Regions from separate parts of the Vibrio sp. F13 genome, predicted to be linked through region 2. Evidence: predicted binding sites of a transcription regulator. Region 2 holds the regulator's gene; each other region holds the start of a gene.
The links. Region 2 encodes PurR, which represses purine synthesis genes. Its sites were predicted from a motif close to TNANGNAAACGTTTNCNTNA; they were not measured.
Positions count from the first base shown of each region.

Region 1: a site for PurR is predicted at 1,290-1,309, ahead of purL (phosphoribosylformylglycinamidine synthase). Genes of this name have one in related genera too.
Region 3: a site for PurR is predicted at 1,011-1,030, ahead of LMH68_RS12410 (NupC/NupG family nucleoside CNT transporter). Genes of this name have one in related genera too.

Region 1 is NZ_CP170175.1:1,005,513-1,007,788, forward strand. It holds gene purL (phosphoribosylformylglycinamidine synthase) at 1-1,115, opposite strand, end outside; gene mltF (membrane-bound lytic murein transglycosylase MltF) at 1,445-2,276, shown strand, end outside.
Region 2 is NZ_CP170175.1:2,882,409-2,884,684, forward strand. It holds gene LMH68_RS13330 (TfoX/Sxy family DNA transformation protein) at 1-273, opposite strand, end outside; cyclic di-GMP riboswitch class I at 401-486, opposite strand; gene purR (HTH-type transcriptional repressor PurR) at 657-1,661, opposite strand; gene torD (molecular chaperone TorD) at 1,978-2,276, opposite strand, start outside.
Region 3 is NZ_CP170175.1:2,665,026-2,667,301, forward strand. It holds gene LMH68_RS12405 (LysR family transcriptional regulator) at 1-871, shown strand, start outside; gene LMH68_RS12410 (NupC/NupG family nucleoside CNT transporter) at 1,077-2,276, shown strand.

The DNA.
Region 1 (2,276 bases), 1.4 Mb from region 2:
AGAGGACCTTCAAGCATGATATCCAGAGCAGTAACGATACGGCTTGGCTTACCAAAGTCAGTTTCCCAAGGTTGAACGAAGTTCGGGATCTTAAGGTTAGATACAGAGAAAGCAACAAGACCCGCTTTTGGCTTACCACCAATACCGGTTGCGCCTTCATCACGGATTTCACCGCCTGAACCTGTCGATGCGCCTGGCCACGGTGAGATTGCCGTTGGGTGGTTGTGCGTTTCAACTTTCATCAAGATGTGTGTTTTTTCTTGGTGGTAGCTGTACTGGCGAGTTTCTGGATCTGGGAAGAAACGACCAACTTCAGAACCTGTCATTACCGCTGCGTTATCTTTATAAGCAGACAGAACATGTTCTGGTGTCGTTTCAAAGGTGTTCTTAATCATCTTGAACAATGATTTTTCTTGCTTAACGCCATCGATAGTCCAATCAGCGTTAAAAATCTTATGACGACAGTGCTCTGAGTTCGCTTGTGCAAACATCATTAGCTCGATGTCCGTCGGGTTACGACCTAGCTTCTCAGTGAAGCTTTCAAGAAGGTAATCAATCTCATCTTCTGCAAGTGCAAGACCTAGGGTAACGTTTGCTTTTTCAAGCGCTTTACGTCCACCAGTTAGTAGGTCAACTTCCGCATAAGGAGCAGGCTCAGCAACGGTAAATAGTGCCGCCGCTGATTCGAAGTCAGTGAAAACCACTTCCATCATACGGTCGTGCAGGATTGCTTTCAGCTCAACAAGTTGAAGTTCAGAAAGTTCAGCAGAGGTTTCAATGTAGAAAGCAGTACCGCGCTCTAGACGTGACACTTTAGCCAGTCCGCAGTTGTGTGCGATATCTGTTGATTTTGAAGACCAAGGCGAGATAGTGCCTGGGCGTGGCGTTGCAAGCAGCAGTAAACCTTCAGGTTCATGCTCTTCAATCGTTGGACCGTAAGTCAGTAGCTTTTCTAGCTTCTCAACTTCAGACTCATCTAGGTCTGCCGTTAGATCAGCAAAGTGGGCAAACTCAGCGTAAATACCTGTTACAGGTAAGCTTAATTCACGACAAAGCTCTAAAAGCTTGTTAACACGAAACTCAGATAGAGCTGGGGAGCCACGCAAAATTCTCATGTGCTTACGTCTCTTATGCAGTTAATTAAGGTAGTATTGGAATAAATTCAGTGGGTTAAAGGAAAAACCTAACTGTTTTCTTCGAAGCTATTCCCGAAGGTTTAAAAACCTATGCCGATCCCACCTCTTCAATGCGAGCGCATTATAAAGCATTTCTTTTTGTGACGTAACACCAAAAGCAACCGTTTGCGTGATTTTTTTTATCTTTCTGCGTAAATGGTACTTTTGCTGCATTTATCACCACTTTTACAACTGTTTAATTAAACCTGCTTTGCCAGCCTTGCGGGGTTTGGTATAAAGGGGCTTCCACTTTTCGAGATTTCATTTTGATGCCTAAATTTACGCTCATCTTTTCGTCTAAATTCATTCTGCTCGTTATCGCTCTGGTTGGGCTCGCGGGATGCCAGATTGAATCTGAACCTAAAAGTGTCCTTGAGCAGATACGAGATCGTGGCATTCTTCGTGTCGGCACCCTAAATAACCAACTCTCTTATTACATCGGTCCTGATGGTCCTGCTGGCTTGGATTACGAATTAGCTCGTGAATTTGCGCAGGAGCTTGGTGTAAAGCTTGAGGTTAAACCCGCTTACCGTTTGTCTGGCTTGTTCCCTGCACTGCAGAAAGGCGAAATCGATCTTATCGCGACCGGCTTAACGCAAAACAACAAACTGACACGAGCTTATCGCGCCGCACCTGCTTATTACTACGTAAGCCAACAGGTCGTATACAAAAAAGGCCAGTGGCGACCGAGAAACCTTGAACAACTGATCAATTTCGAGAATGAGCGTCAGGTTGACTTTGTTAAAGCACAAACTGAATCAGAAGAGGCGGCGTCTACTGACACATTAACGCCATCTTTGGTTGTGGTGAAAGACTCACACTTTGAGCCAACACTAAAGCAGCTGCAGAAAACACACGATGACTTTATCTATGATGCGGTCGGCAATGCTGATATCAACGACCTGCTCAAAGAAGTATCAACAGGCGAACGTTTATTCACAGTGGCCGACTCTATCGAGCTATCACTGGCGCAACGTTTGTACCCAGATGTTGCCTTGGCATTTGAGCTGACAGAAGACCAACCTATCTCTTGGTACCTAAATAGATCGGAAGATGAAAGCCTGTATGCTCTGTTGATTGAGTTCTTCGGTAACCTAAAAC
Region 2 (2,276 bases):
TTTCTCTTGGTCTTGCCAGAGGCCTTCAGGTAAAGCGAAATATTTAGTAACGACAGGGAAACCACGTTTTTTGTAGACGTACGGTTGAAACCCTTGTTGTTCGAATTGTTTAGTTGTGCCTTTGTCTGCGCGTATGTGCAACTGGTCATTTACAACCAGAGCAAACATAGTGTCATCAGCAAAAAGACCGAAGCCACCAAACATTGAGCGTGATTTTATTTTTCCTAGGGACTCAAATAACTTCATCGAGTCCTTTAGTATCGGTTTATCCATGTTATTTATCTCGGTGTATTTGAACTACGCCACCAAATAAGCAGGTCCGAGAGATTAGCAAAATGTTGCAATTAAATTGTCAATAAGCCGTAAATTACTAAATTATTAGTAGTTACTGCATTTTGCCATCGGTAACCCCGCTACCATACCAACGAGTGGTTTAGGCCGGAAGCTTTGCGTCTCACTCTTTCGAGTGGTTTGCCCTGTGCGTGACTGATTGAATAGAATAAAGTTTTTGTTGAATGAAGCTCACACTTGATATTTCAAAATGTGATACTGCTTCAATTAATGATCTTTCATTTATGCATAAGGGTTCATTATAGTTGCTGATAAAAAAAGCGCACCTAAAGGTGCGCTTGATGAAATTAAACTCGAATTATCAATTAATTTAACGTCTTAACTGTACTTCGTTCAACAATTTCAGGGTGCATTTCGAAGACGCGTTTTTCGTGGTCTTTGTCTTTGATGCGCTCCAATAGAATTTCGAATGCATTCTTACCAACACGACGTTTTGGTTGGTGAACTGTCGTTAACGGCGGAGAGAAGTATTCAGCGAGTTCGATGTTGTCGTAACCGATCACTGAGATATCTTCAGGAATGCGGATGCCTTTTTCTTGCAGTCGGCTCATTAAGCCGAGTGCCATTGTGTCGTTAAAGCAGAATACCGCCGTTGGACGATCTTCCATCTCAACGATTTGTTCTGCAGCAAGAACAGCCGTATCACACTCGAAGTTGCCTTCGATGATCATATTGTCATCTGCAGAAATTTTAGCTTCGTTAAGTGCGCGCTTGTAACCGGCAATACGTTCAACACATGCTGCTTTGTCTAAGTGGCCACTTAAACATGCAATCTTAGAGTGACCGCGTTCAATAAGGTATTTGGTCGCTAGGTAGCCACCTTCTTCAGAGTTATCGATGATCTTATCAGCTTGAGAACTCTCTGGGCCCCAGTCCATAATAACTTTAGGGATGTCAGCGTGACGGTCTAACATCTCTCTTAGTTCTTCAGTTAGGTCAGAACACATAACTAAGATGCCATCTACACGTTTCTCTGCAAGCATTCGAATGTAGTCACGTTGCTTCTCATAGATACCGCCCGTATTACACAGGATCAAAGTGTAACCTTGACGGTAGCAGTAGCTCTCAACACCATCGATAACTTCAGAGAAGAATAGATTAGTTGATTGAGTCACTAGCATGCCGATGGTGCGTGTTGTATTACACTTCAAGCTACGAGCAACAGCACTTGGTGCATAGTTCAGTTCATCTACGGCTTTGTTTACTTTTTCTTGCGTTGCTTCTGCAACAAAGCGAGTTTTATTGATTACGTGAGAAACGGTTGTTGTTGATACGCCGGCTAAGCGAGCGACATCTTTTATAGTGGCCATGGTTTTATCCTATTAGAAGCTACTTTCCCAAAGTACGGAATAAAGTAGCCGTTAAGCTACCTAACTAAGAGCTTAAATTTGTAGGGCTCTTTGGGTACTAAAAGTGCTAAAAAACAAAAAACCGCTATTGAGCGGCTTGTCTTAACACCAAAATGCTCAAAACTATAATAAGCATAGCATTTCGTGAATGTTTCATATTTTATCGTTTGCGGTCACAATTTTAGACTGACTAGAAATTACTCGCAATAAAATTCACCCGGAAATCCGGGTGAATTGTCACATTCTTCTGAATTTATTTAACGAGTCATCCAATAAGCTATTCACCAGCTAAATATTGAGTGTCTAATTGACAGAATGCGAGTAGCAACGATGAGACGGAGGCGTAGAAACCGAATTCATCAACGTCATGACATTTCACGTTGAACTTTGGTAACCAAGTCAGCAGTTGTTGTTCGATAAACTGCTGTTGAGCGGCAAATGAATTCTCTAGTTCTTCTTCAATATTCGTTTCGTTTGAACGAATGATCAAGTTACCAAGGAAATCGAGTTCGATAGCAATGTGGTCTGCTGGCTCTTTTAGATCTTGGTTCACAACTAAGTTGTGCTTAGCCATGA
Region 3 (2,276 bases), 220 kb from region 2:
AAAAAGCTTGAACGTTTCGGTGTCTCATATCAGTAAGCAAGTCGCTTTGCTTGAAGACTCAATCGGCATCAAGTTGGTACAACGAACCACACGAAGCCTCACGCTGACTGAAGCGGGAGACGTGTTCTATCAACATTGTGAGCAGCTGTTTAACACGGTGAAAGCAGCTCAGATGGATATGGATAGCCAGCGCGATGATATCTCTGGAATACTACGCGTCGGTTTGTCGCAGTCATTTGGCACACTCCATATCATTCCGGCGATTGATCAACTCAGACAGCTTTATCCTCAGTTGAGAATCGAGGTCCACTTGTTCGACTATAAGGTGGACATGATTGAAGAGCGCTTGGATCTCTGGATCACCAACAATGAAGATTTGCCTGAAGGTTACATTGCGCAGCGATTAGCCGACAGTCAGTTTGTGGTGGCTGCGTCACCGGATTATCTGATTAAGGCTGGGACGCCACATGTACCTTCCGATTTGATTGACCATAACTGTCTTATCTATCGCAGCCGTGAACGAGATTACACATCGTGGGCGTTTGACAACGGGCAAGAAAACCTCAGCGTCAAAGTCGCGGGCGATTACTCAGTCGATTTGGCTGAGGCAGTACGAGACGCGGCAGTATCAGGGTGGGGCGTTGCTTATTTGGCGACTTACTTAGTGAAAGAAGAGTTTAGAACGGGCAAGCTCATTCAAGTATTGCCAGAGTGGAGAGCCAGTCAGCTGATGCCATTCTATGCCGTTTACCCGAGCCGAAAGAATATGCCGAAGAAGCTTTCGGCAGTGATTGAGTTCATTAAAGATCATATCGGGTCGCCGACGTATTGGGACAAAAACCTCAAAACTTGCGTTGAACTGCATCGCTAACTGTTTCCTAATCTATAAATATAATTTCCATATGGAAAAAGTACGCTTTTTAATCAAAGTTAATTATTAAAATTCAATAACTTAATTATACTCATAGTTAAATCGTGATTACCCCAACATCACATTAACAACCTCAGCTTGCCGCAAACGATTTCCTCTATAGAATGCGTCGCCTTTCCTACCTACAACTTTTAGGTTGACGCACATGGCTTCCCTACTTGGAATTATCACTATTTTAGTTGCCGCTTGGTTACTATCTACGGACAGAAAAAATATTCCACTAAGAACAGTCTCTTTGGCTTTCTTATTACAAATCTCATTCGCGCTGTTGGTTCTGTATGTACCAATGGGTAAAGAAGCGTTGAATGCAGCCACAGGTGCGGTATCTAGCTTGATCAACTACGGTCAAGAGGGGATTAACTTCCTATTTGGTGGCCTAACGAATAACGGATTTGTTTTCGCGATTAACGTTCTAGGCATCATTATCTTTTTCTCTGCACTGATCTCTGGTTTGTACCACATCGGCTTTATGCCAAAGGTGATCAACCTTATCGGTGGCGCACTACAAAAGTTCTTGGGCACAGGTCGTGCGGAGTCACTGTCTGCGACTGCAAACATTTTCGTTGGCATGATTGAAGCTCCATTGGTGGTTAAGCCTTACTTGAAGCACATGACGGATTCACAACTGTTTGCTGTGATGGTGTGTGGTTTGGCTTCTGTCGCTGGTGGTACGCTAGTGGGTTACGCATCGCTTGGCGTTGATCTAAATTACCTGATCGCAGCTGCATTTATGTCTGCACCTGCTGGCCTATTGATGGCTAAGATCTTAGTACCAGGTAGCGCAGATGACGCTCAAGAAAATATTGAGTCTGACGTTGAAATTCCACGAGCAACAAACGTAGTTGAGGCAATGGCAGATGGGGCTATGTCTGGACTTCGTATTGCCGTTGCGGTGGGTGCGACACTACTTGCCTTTATCAGTGTGATTGCAATGCTGAATGGCTTGCTAGGTATTGTTGGCGGCTGGTTTGGCGTAAACCTAAGCTTCGAACTTATCCTAGGTTATGTGTTTGCACCCGTTGCATGGCTGATCGGTGTACCGTGGTCTGAGGCTGTGGTTGCGGGCTCATTGATCGGTAACAAGATTGTCGTGAACGAGTTCGTGGCTTTCATCCAACTAATGGATGCTAAAGAGGCACTAAGTGAGCACTCGCAAGCGATCGTAACTTTCGCTCTATGTGGCTTTGCTAACATCTCTACCATGGCGATTCTTATCGGTGGTTTGGGCAGCTTAGTTCCAGAGCGTCGTTCTTTCATCTCACAATATGGCTTCAAAGCAATTTGTGCAGGTGTGTTTGCTAACTTAATGAGTGCCGCTATTGCTGGTGTTGTACTTTCTCTATAG